Moorella thermoacetica: one gene and its partner. The protein of the gene in region 2 interacts with the protein of the main gene of each other region in a pairwise test. Links are inferred from orthologs where the notes say so. Each region holds a gene or a part of one and is shown on either strand. Other genes may lie near its edges.

Region 1 (2,884 bases), 1.2 Mb from region 2 along the record:
GGCTACCTCAGCCGCCGGCGTGAAGAGCGCAACGTCTTTTATGCCATAAAGAAACCCGAACTTTTTACCCTGATGGAGCAAATTCGTACCCTTGTCCTGGCTGAAAAAAGGGGGGAGGAGGCAAAGAGGCCTGAAGAGGCCATTCTAGAAGAATAAAGGGAAGGAGGGGAGAATGCATGGCACAGCTTTGCCTGGTAGTCCAGACCGGCCCCTATACCTACCAGAATTTAGATACGGCCTATGGCCTGGCCCGGGCGGCCCTGGCCAAAGGGCATGGCGTCAGCCTTTTTTTGTACATCGACGGGGTAGTGGCCGCCAATAAAAATATCGACGCCCCCGGTGAGCGCAATATTGCCGCTATGCTCCAGGAACTGGCCGCCGCCGGTGTCCGCATCGCTTCCTGCGGTGCCTGTTCCAAGTTCCGGGGCATTACCGACGAGATGTACATCGACGGGGCGGAAATGGGTAGCCTGGTTGATATGGCTGATATGATCCAGGAGGCCGATGTCTTGATTAACTTTGGATTTTAATAATTGCCATAAGAGGCAGGTGACAGGAAATTGCAAAAAGTGATGGTTTTGATTCCTTCCGCCCCTTACGGGACAGCGGCTATGGTCGAGGGCTACCGCTACGCCATCGGCATGGCGAGCCTGGAGGTAGATACCACCGTGGTTCTCCTTGATGACGGTGTCTGGGCTGTTTACCCGGGTCAGAACCCGAAAGCCCTGCAGATGAAATCCCTGGGAGAGGCCTTTGCCAGCATTGAAGATATGGGCGTAAAACTCCTGGTTTCCAGGGAATCTTTGGAAGAACGGGGCATACCCGAAGACAAAATCCTGGCCGGCCGGGTGGTCGACCGGGCAGGCCTGGGTGAAGCCCTGGCGGGAGCAGAAGGTATTATCCAATTTTAAGGAGGAAGGGCCCCTTGTTGGTATTGTTAACGCGTTCCCCATTTCAGCGGCAGGATTACCGGCGCAACCTCCAGCTGGCTATGACCCAGCCGGGTTCGGAGGTTATCCTGATCCAGGATGCCGTCCTGGCCCTGCATAAAGCACCGGCTGACTACCAGGAAATGGTCGATCAGGCCCGCGTTCAGGGGATAAATTTTTACGCCCTGGCGGCCGACCTGGAAGCCCGGGGCTTGGATACAAAAGCTACTTACCCGGGAACCAGGGTCATTGATTATGGCGAAATGGTTGACCTGGCCGTAAAGCACGGGAAGGTTTTGTGAAAGTCACCCCGCAATATTTTTTCTAAGGAGGTCATCACCATGCAGGCCGATGCAGTTTTAGACGCCAGGGGGCTGCTCTGCCCCATGCCCATCGTCAAGCTCTCTCAAAAAATCAAGGCCATGGATTCCGGGCAGGTCCTGGAGGTTCAGGCCGACGACAAGGGGGCGGCAGTGGACATCCCGGCCTGGTGCCAGAAGACGGGTAACATCTACCTGGGGTCCGAGGCCGGTAGCAATTACACCAGCTATTATGTAAAGAAAAGTTAGGAGGCACAGGTCATGGCTGAAGACAAGATGGCCATCATTTGCTTCAGTGGCGACCTGGACAAAGCCCTGGCCACCTTTAACCTGGCCACCGGGGCGGCGGCTTCCGGCATGGAGGTAACCATCTTTTTCACCTTCTGGGGCATCAACCTCCTCAAAAAACCCCGGGGCCGCAGGGGTGCCAGTTCCCTCCTGGGCAGGATGTTTGACTGGATGATGCCCTCCGGCCCTGACAGGCTGCCCCTCTCCAAATTTAATATGGCCGGCCTGGGTCCCTTTTTCATGAAGAAGCAGATGCGGAGCAAAAAGGTCCAGGCGGTCAGCGAGTTCCTGGCCCTGGCCCGGGAAATGGGGGTCAAATTTGTGGCCTGCATCATGTCCATGCAGGTCATGGAGATTCCCGAGGAAGACCTTATCGACGGGGTCGAATTCGGCGGCGTGGCTGCCTTTCTCCAGGAAGCGGCCAATGCGAAGATCAGCCTGTTCATTTAGTCAGTGCTTTCACCCATCAATACTTTGCGGGAACGGAGGGGAACTGGAAAGTGCAAATTGCCACCTACAACTTTCCCGACGAGCTCTATTACGACGACAAGCACAGCTGGGCCAGAATAGAAGGTGACGTTGCCACCGTCGGGTTGACCGACTTCTCCCAGCAACTGGCTGGTGCCTTCGTCCATATCAACCTGCCCAAGGCAGGCAAAACCGTGGCCCGGGGTAAACCGCTGGCAGCCGTGGAATCCGGCAAGTGGGTGGGCCGGGCCTATGCCCCGGTGAGCGGGGAAGTCATTGCCGTCAACGAAAATCTCAAGAAGCAGACCGGCCTGATCAACAGCGATCCCTACGGGGAAGGATGGATTGCCAAAATCAAAATGAGCAACCCGGCAGAGGTGGCCGGCCTCTTACAGGGAGAGGCCCTCAAGGCCTTTATCGAGCAGGAAATAGCCAAACACCAGAAATAAGGGTGTAACCGGCCTATTCCCTCATGGGGGGTGCTTGCCAATAGTAACCATTTTGGCAAAACCCTATTTTCGGAGGAGCGCGAAAGGGATGCAGCAAGGGAACGACCCCTTGAACGGCTGGCCAGCCTTTACGACAATGCGGGCCTGCTACCAGTGTGCCAGGTGTACCTCCGGCTGCCCGGTAGCCACCCTGGATCCGGAGTATAACCCCCGCCGGATCTTTCGCCTGGCGGTCCTGGGTGAGAAAGAAGCTGTCCTCAAGGATGAAAAGCTCTGGTACTGCCTGGCCTGTTATACCTGCCAGGAGCGCTGCCCGGAGGAGGCCCGGCCGGCGGAAGTCCTCCTGGCCCTGAAAAACCTGGCCTGCGAGCGGGGTTTTGCCCCGGCAGCCCTCCTGGCGGCAGCCAGACTCGTGGCTGAGGACGGCCGC
Region 2 (7,962 bases):
TGATATCCCCGTTGGGGCTGGGGATGGCGACTATGTCCTTCAGGAACCGGATTATGTCTCCCCGATATTTGGCCACCTCGGACTTAATCTGGGCAATGACAACATCACTCATCCGTAGTTTTCCCCCTCACCTGGTTTGTTAAGTTAAATTTACTTTACTCAAAATCCCCTTTTTAACCTATATTTAAATTCAACGTTGATGGTAAAATTCCTGCCACTTCCCCAAAAATTTAACTGCTTACCAGGCGGGCCCAAATGAATTTCACTAAAATATAGCCGATGGCCGTCAGGGGTACGGCCAGGATGAGGCCGGCTGCACCCCAGAGCTCACCCCCGGCCAGGAGGGCAAAAATGATAATTAAAGGGTGCAGGCCGACGCTGGTCCCCAGGATCCTGGGGGCCAGAAAGCTGCCCTCAATCTGCTGGACGACCAGCATTACAGCCAGGGCCATGATGGCCGCCTTTTTGGATACCAGCAGGGAAAGGGCTATAACGGGTACGGTGCCGATGAGGGGACCGAAGTAGGGGATTAAGTCAGCCAGACCGACCACAACCCCCAGGATTACCGCGTACTCGGAACCAGTCAGGGCCAGTCCCACCCCCGTGAGGCATCCGACAATGAGGGATACCAGCAAGTGGCCGCGAATAAAGCTGGTCAGTACCTGGTCGATCTCCGCCCATAGTCCCAGGATGTCCTCCTTCACCTGGATGGGTAGCAGGTGGCTGGCGGCGCGGCCGATCTGCTCACTGTCCCGCAGCAGATAATAGGCAAGGACCGGTGCCAGGAGAAAACTGGCCAACCCTGCCAGCAAATCGATCAGGGCCTGGACGGCGTGGCGGGCACCCTCCTGGAGGGCACTGCTGACGTTCGTTATCGAGTCGTCCACCAGCCGGCGCAGGCCGGCGGGCAGGGCCACCTGGTGGTAGCGCTGGTAAAAGCCCTGGACCAGGCCTTCTATTTCCACCGTAAAGGAAGGTAGCTGGGCGATGAATTCATTTAATTCGCGTACCAGTTGCGGTAAGACGAAGAAGAATACCGGCAGGGACAGGGCCAGGATAAAAAGGTAGAGGATTAAAATGGCCCGGGGACGTTTAACACCCCTCTTTTCCAGGGCCAGCACGGCCGGTTTCAACAGGTAAGCCAATAGGGCTGCCAGGATAAAGGGCGTCAGGACCTGGCGCACCCGGTAGAGAAAAAACAAGGCCCCGGCCAGGAAGATGCCGGCCCCGGCCAGGCGCCAGATACGCAATGCCCGTGATGCCGTCATAGGTTTAAGGGTGGCGACGCCTGATTATCCCCAGAGGCCGTACCGGGACGCGCGCCCCCGCCGGCGGGGGCGCTTCCGGTTCCGCCCGGTAACGGGTTATAGTGCCGACAATGGCACCTACAACGCCGCCAGCTAGAAAACCGCGCCAGAAGCCCCACGCCATCCTCAGCTTCCCTGCCCTTCCAGACTTACCAGGCTACCATCCTCGGCTACATTGAAGATCTCCCGGCGATTGTTAAATTCGACAAAACAGTCCCAGCAGTAATACTGGTCAGTGCCAATTTTACCAATGGATTTGCTCCCGCAGTGGGGACAGTTGAGCATCAAATTCACTCCCTTGCTTTACCCGATAATTACCGTATCCGTACCCCAGTTGACCTGCCCCTCCAGGGTGATCTCCTTGCGTCCCTCCAGGAGGTCGTTTACCAGACCGGTGGAAATCTCCAGGGCCTTCACCTGGCCGGAAGGGAGCTCCACCACCAGGTCCTCAACGATTCCCAGCTCCCGGCCGTCCCGGTTCAGAAGGCGCAGCCCTTTAAGTTCCTGCCAGCGCCGGGTTCCCGGCGGTGGTTCGTGGCTAACGGCTCCCGCACCGCTGACGGTAAAGGCACCGGGCCCCCGGGCCTGGAGCGCGGTAAAATCCACCACCCGTGGCTGCCGCAACCAGCCGCCGTCGGCCAGGAGACAGGCCCTGAGGCTACCGCTGGTTTCGTCGTAAAAAAGGTCCTGGATCCGGCCCAGTTCTTCCCCCCGGTCCTGGCTGATGACCGGCAGGCCAACCAGCTCCCTCCCCTTGGGCATAATTAAACCTCCGTAAAAAAAGATAACCTTCCTCTAGTATAACCAGGGAAGGTCAACTACATGCGCGCTAAATACTATATTTGCGCTACGCTTTCAATGGTCCCGCCGCCTACCACCAGGTCGCCCTGGTAGTAGACCACAGCCTGGCCCGGGGTGATGGCCCGCTGGGGTTCGTCAAACTCCAGCCTGGCCCGGCCACCCGCCAGGGGATGCCAGGTTGCGGCTGCTTCGGGCGCCCGGTAGCGAATCCTGGCCGTTACCCGGGCTTTACCAGGCAGTTCACCCCAGAGAATATAGTTGTTATCACGGGCGTAGAGGACCCGCCGTTCCAGATCTTCTTTGTCGCCGACGATAACGGCGTTGCGCTCCGGGTCCAGGGCGACTACAAAGCAGGGTTTGCCCAGGGCCAGGCCCAGACCCTTACGCTGGCCGATGGTATAAAAGGGCAGACCCCGGTGCTGGCCCAGGACCCGGCCCCTCGTATCCAGGATGGGCCCGGGTTTAATCTTCTCCCTGGCCCGGCTCTGGATATAATCCCGGTAGTCTCCCTCAGTAACAAAGCAGATCTCCTGGGACTCGGCCTTCCGGGCCACCGGCAGCCCGTAACGGGCGGCAATCTCCCGCACCTCCACCTTGGTGTAGTCACCCAGGGGCAACAGGGTATGGGCGAGCTGTTCCTGGGTAAAGGTGTAGAGGGCGTAGCTCTGGTCCTTGCCGGCATCCCGGCCCCGGGCCAGGAGGTAACGCCCCTTTTCTTTGTCGTACCAGCGCCTGGCGTAGTGGCCGGTAGCGATATAGTCTATCCCCAGGGCCCGGGCTTTAGCCAGCAGGGCGCCGAACTTGATCCGCCGGTTGCAGGCGATACATGGGTTGGGGGTCTCTCCCTCCAGGTAGGAAGCTATAAAATAATCGATGACCTCGCGCTCAAAGAGGTCGCGAAAATTGAGGACGTAATAGGGTATATCCAGGATGTTGGCCACCCGGCGGGCATCGTCTACAGCCTTGAGGCTGCAACACCCGGTTTCTCCCGGCGGGGGCGGTGTATCTTCGGGCCAGAGGGCCAGGGTTACCCCGATTACCTCATAGCCGGCTTCCTTCAATAAAGCGGCGGCTGTGGAACTGTCCACGCCGCCACTCATAGCTACCATTACCTTCTCCTTCCGGACCGCTGTGGCCACCTCCTCCGAAAATAGGGTTCTGGCGAAAATGGTGATTACTGGTTTGGTTACATTCCAGCCCCTTGCCAGCCTGCAGTTTCATGTTTTCGCTGGGGGTGGTACTAGCCTCCATGAAGGGCTCCTCCGAAGTTATTCTGCTCACGACCGTTCGCCGCGTGGAGGGCTCCTTAGGAGGCTTTCTTATTTCTATTCTGGTAATCCTCGATGGCTTTATGCAGGGCATCGGCGGCCAGGTTGGAACAGTGCATCTTCTGGGGCGGAAGCCCGTCCAGGGCCTCGGCCACGGCCGCGTTGCTGATTTTGAGGGCCTCTTCCACGGTCTTGCCCTTGACCATTTCTGTGACCATACTGCTGGTGGCAATGGCAGCCCCGCAGCCGAAGGTTTTAAATTTGACATCCTTGATAATACCGTCTTCGACTTTGATATATAGGCGCATAATATCGCCACAGACGGGATTGCCTACCTGGCCGACCCCGTCGGCATTCTCAATCTCACCGACGTTGCGGGGATTGGTGAAATGATCCATGACTTTTTCCGAGTACACCCTGCTCACTCCTTCTAGGGAAAATATCCTCGCACCAAAACACGACCTCTTGCGGGGGGCTTCCTGCCAGGTAACCCCTACCTCTTCCCTGCGGCCTCCTCATAGAGGGGTGACATGGAACGCAACCGGGCTATTATCTCCGGCATGACTTCCAGGACGTAGTCAATATCTTCTTCTGTATTTTCGCGGCCCAGGGTCATACGTACCGAACCATGGGCTACTTCGTGGGGGATACCCATGGCCAGGAGGACGTGGGACGGGTCCAGGGAACCGGAGGTACAGGCCGAACCACTGGAAGCGCAGATACCCTTCATGTCCAGGCTCAGGAGTATGGATTCGCCCTCACAATAGCGGAAGCTGAAGTTGGCATTGGTGGCCACCCGCTGCCGCGGATCACCGTTCAGCTGGACGTCTTCAATACGTGTCAAGATACCGTCAATTAGCTTGTCCCGCAGGGCCTGCAGGCGCTCCATTTCGCTCTCCAGTTCCTGGCCGGCCAGTTCGGCTGCCCGGCCAAAGCCGACAATACCGGGCATGTTCTCCGTCCCAGGCCGACGTTTACGCTCCTGGGCACCGCCGTAAAGGATGGGGTTGATCTTCGTCCCCTTGCGGATATAAAGGCAGCCGATGCCCTTGGGGCCATAAATCTTGTGCCCGGAGGCCGACAGCAGGTCCACCCCCAGCTCGTCGACATTAACGGGGAGCTTGCCAACGCTCTGGACGGCGTCGGTATGGAAGATGATCCCCCGTTCCCGGGCCAGTTTCCCTATTTCTTTGATGGGTTGGATGGTACCCACTTCGTTGTTAACATGCATGACGCTGATGAGGATGGTTTCATCGGTAATGGCCTTTTCGACGTCCTCCACCCGCACCAGGCCCTCCGGGGTCACCGGCAGGAAGGTTACCTTAAAGCCGTGGCGCAGGAGGTACTGGGCCGTGTGCAGGACGGCATGGTGTTCGATGCTGGAGGTAATAATGTGACGGCCCTTCTTTTCATTGGCCGCAGCCGTACCGATAAGGGCCAGGTTGTCGGCTTCCGTGCCGCCGCTGGTAAAGAAGATCTCCTCCGGCCGGGCGCCGATGAGGTTGGCCACCTTTTCCCGGGCTTCCTCCAGGGCCTTTTTCGCTTCCCGGCCGTAGCTGTAAACGGTGGAAGGATTACCAAAGGCCTCATCCTTCAAAAAGGGTAACATGGCCTCCAGGACTTCGGGCCTTACCGGAGTTGTGGCGCTATGATCAAGGTAAACCCTGCGCATCTCGTCCACCCTTTTCTAGATATAATACATATAGTATTTGCTGTCCTGGCGCATTTGATTGGCCTTGGCGACCATATCCGCCAGGGTAAAGCTATCCAGGACGTCGCTAATGCTATCCCGCACCTTCTCCCAGATGCCCCTGGTGACGCAAGTCTCGGCCCGCTCGCAGCTCTCGCCTTCGGCGGTATTCAGGCATTCCACCGGAGCAATAGGGCCTTCCAAAACCCGGATAATATCCCCTACCGTAATCTCCTCGGGTTCCCGGCTGAGGACATATCCGCCCTGGGCGCCGCGGATGCTCTTGACCAGGCCAGCTTTACGCAAGACGGCGATCAATTGCTCCAGGTAGTGTTCAGATATGTCCTGCCTCTCGGCAACGCTTTTAATGGGGATGGGGCCTTCGCCATAATGCTGGGCCAGGTCGAACATGGCCCGGAGGCCATACTCACCCCGGGTCGAGAGTTTCACCCCACCACCTCCAATCCCTACTAGTTTCCTAGGCAATAATATCTTAGCAATTGACTCGGATATTGTCAACGCTAAACTCGACTTTTTTACTCAGCTTTTAAAAATAAATTATCCCGGCAGGGAGGAATTTATACCAGGCTCTGAAATAAAAAAGCCCCGGAGTTTAGGCTCCAGGGACAGGTAGCGCCTGTGATATGTGTTGCGAGCCGCCGGCGGTGTCAATAGGCCAGGGGGCCCCTGATCTCCTCAAGACCTGCCGGCTATCTTCCGGACAAACTCCCGCGCCCTGGCCAGCAGCGGCCCGCTGTATTCCTCCACCCGGCCGCGGTCGCACAGGGACGTCAGTTCCGGGTCCAGGGGCAGGGTGCCCAGGAGGGGGATACCGGCTCCGGCGGCTGCCTCCTCGGCCCGGCTGGGACCAAAGAGGTAGATCTCCCGGCCGCAATCCGGGCAGAGGGCGTAACTCATATTTTCCACCAGGCCCAGGATCTTGACGTTCATGATGGTAGCCATCTTTACCGCCTTGCGGACCACCATATGGGCGAGTTCCTGGGGTGAACTGACAATCACCAGGCCGTCCAGGGGCAGGGACTGGAGCACCGTCAGGGGGGCGTCGCCGGTCCCCGGGGGCAGATCCACCAGCAGGTAGTCCAGATCACCCCAGATGACATCGGTCCAGAACTGCTTGACAGCCCCGCCGATGAGGGGACCGCGCCAGATGACCGGGTCATCTTCATGGGGCAAGAGGAGGTTTAAGGACATGATCCTGATACCTCCGGGGCTTTCCGGAGCAATCATACCATTACCGGTGCCCTCCGGCGGCCGGTGCACGCCAAACATCCGGGGAATACTGGGTCCGGTGATGTCGGCATCAAGGATGCCCACCCGGTAGCCGGCCTGCTTCAGGGCTACCGCCAGCAGGGCCGTCACGGAGGATTTACCGACACCGCCCTTACCGCTCATGATGCCGATGACGTGCTTGATATGGGTCAGCTCATGGGGCGGGACATGACCCGGTTTTTTAGCTTCACAAGTGCTGGAATTGCAGGCAGCCGGGTTGCAGGTTTCGCATGCTTCCTTGGCCAAATTTCTCACCTCAATAATAGCCTCAATAAAATGTTATGGCTTTACTATTATGCCTCTTTTATGGTCATGTGTCAATAACAAGCGGAAATTTTCACCCTCCCCCTACCAGCTCCGCTTGAACTCCGGCTTATTACGCTCCGATTCACCATCAGGGGGTTTTCAGTGTTCCCCTTCTCCGAACCGGCCATGGCGGTGGCAGCGACCCCGGCCCGGACCCCGGCCGGCCAGTTCCTCACTGCCGCAGCGGGAGCAGGCTTCCTTTCCACCCTGCTCCGGTTCCCATTCATGACCGCAGCGGCGGCAGCGTACCTTGGGGCCTACCAGGTGGTAGTAACCACCCTCTACCCGGATGGCCTTGCCGTTAACCAGGGCGTCGGCAACCTTATCCCGGGCCGAATTCAGGATGCGCACAAAGGTCGGCCGGGATACTCCCATACGGGCGGCGCAATCCTCCTGTTCCAAACCCTCTTTATCTTTCAAGCGGATGGCTTCCAGCTCTTCTACCGCCAAAACAACCTCTTCCAGTTCCCGCAGCGGTACGGCTGCCGGTTTAAAATAGGTAACCCCCGGCAGGAATTCTACCCGCCGGCAAATGGGCGGTCGTGGCATTTCTTTCCCCCATTCCTTTGCGAATTTATCTATATCATAGCTTTTCCAGTAAACTTATGCAACCAGGATATCCTCCCGGCGGGTCTGCACTGCAGCCCCTTGGGCCGGGGGTTAAAAACATGCTAAAATGGTAGCAAACAGCTCTCTCCGTGAGGTGGCATTCTTTTATGGATCTCTTTGAACAGGCCGGCCAGGAAGCCCGGCAGGCCGGGGCTCCCCTGGCCGTACGGATGCGGCCGCGCACCCTGGACGAGTTTGTCGGCCAGGAAAAAATAATCGGCCCCGGCACTCTGCTGCGCCGGGCCATCGAGAGCGACAGCCTGACTTCGATTATCCTCTGGGGCCCGCCCGGCAGCGGCAAAACTACCCTGGCCCGGATTATCGCCACCATGACCCGCGCCCATTTTGAGGCCCTAAATGCGGTACTGGACGGCATCAACGACATCCGCCGGGTCATCGCCGCTGCCCGGGAGCGGGAGAAATACTACCAGCAAAAGACAGTCATCTTCGTCGACGAGATCCACCGCTGGGCCAAGAACATCCAGGACGCCCTGCTCCCTTGCGTTGAAGAAGGATTGCTCATTCTCATCGGTGCTACCATTGAAAACCCCATGTTCACCGTCAACGCCGCCATCCGTTCCCGCTCCCGCATCTTTCGCCTGGAGGCTTTATCAGATGCAGCCATCCTCACCCTCCTCCGGCGGGCCCTGGCGGACGCGGAACGGGGTTTGGGTAAATTCAACGTCCAGGC

Evidence for each region. The genes of interacting proteins can lie anywhere in the genome.
Region 1: the proteins of nifS (region 2) and MOTHE_RS01820 interact in binary tests that used the Escherichia coli proteins (3 or more experiments, as listed by UniProt). The link is inferred for Moorella thermoacetica from one-to-one orthologs.

What each region holds. Positions count from the first base shown.
Region 1 is NZ_CP012369.1:350,825-353,708, forward strand. The notes cover bases 229-2,884. They hold MOTHE_RS01820 (sulfurtransferase TusA family protein), read left to right. Parts: upstream 229-1,270; coding sequence 1,271-1,498; downstream 1,499-2,884. Other genes in these bases: MOTHE_RS01805 (DsrE/DsrF/TusD sulfur relay family protein), read left to right, coding at 229-530; MOTHE_RS01810 (DsrE family protein), read left to right, coding at 573-911; tusB (sulfurtransferase complex subunit TusB), read left to right, coding at 926-1,231; MOTHE_RS01825 (DsrE/DsrF/DrsH-like family protein), read left to right, coding at 1,511-1,987; gcvH (glycine cleavage system protein GcvH), read left to right, coding at 2,038-2,454. Also shown: MOTHE_RS01800 (ArsR/SmtB family transcription factor), read left to right, coding at 1-156; more of MOTHE_RS01805, read left to right, coding at 177-228. UniProt on the Escherichia coli protein: Sulfur carrier protein involved in sulfur trafficking in the cell. Part of a sulfur-relay system required for 2-thiolation during synthesis of 2-thiouridine of the modified wobble base 5-methylaminomethyl-2-thiouridine (mnm(5)s(2)U) in tRNA.
Region 2 is NZ_CP012369.1:1,577,621-1,585,582, forward strand. What follows is about bases 2,960-5,888. They hold nifS (cysteine desulfurase NifS), read right to left. Parts: upstream 5,049-5,888; coding sequence 3,870-5,048; downstream 2,960-3,869. Other genes in these bases: mnmA (tRNA 2-thiouridine(34) synthase MnmA), read right to left, coding at 2,960-3,217; nifU (Fe-S cluster assembly scaffold protein NifU), read right to left, coding at 3,415-3,792; MOTHE_RS08015 (RrF2 family transcriptional regulator), read right to left, coding at 5,064-5,516; MOTHE_RS08020 (Mrp/NBP35 family ATP-binding protein), read right to left, coding at 5,763-5,888. Also shown: MOTHE_RS07975 (YgeY family selenium metabolism-linked hydrolase), read right to left, coding at 1-112; MOTHE_RS07980 (AI-2E family transporter), read right to left, coding at 231-1,268; MOTHE_RS13310 (hypothetical protein), read right to left, coding at 1,273-1,431; MOTHE_RS13580 (hypothetical protein), read right to left, coding at 1,434-1,592; MOTHE_RS07995 (PRC-barrel domain-containing protein), read right to left, coding at 1,611-2,069; more of mnmA, read right to left, coding at 2,144-2,959; more of MOTHE_RS08020, read right to left, coding at 5,889-6,602; MOTHE_RS08025 (DUF134 domain-containing protein), read right to left, coding at 6,762-7,211; MOTHE_RS08030 (AAA family ATPase), read left to right, coding at 7,379-7,962. UniProt on the Escherichia coli protein: Master enzyme that delivers sulfur to a number of partners involved in Fe-S cluster assembly, tRNA modification or cofactor biosynthesis. Catalyzes the removal of elemental sulfur from cysteine to produce alanine.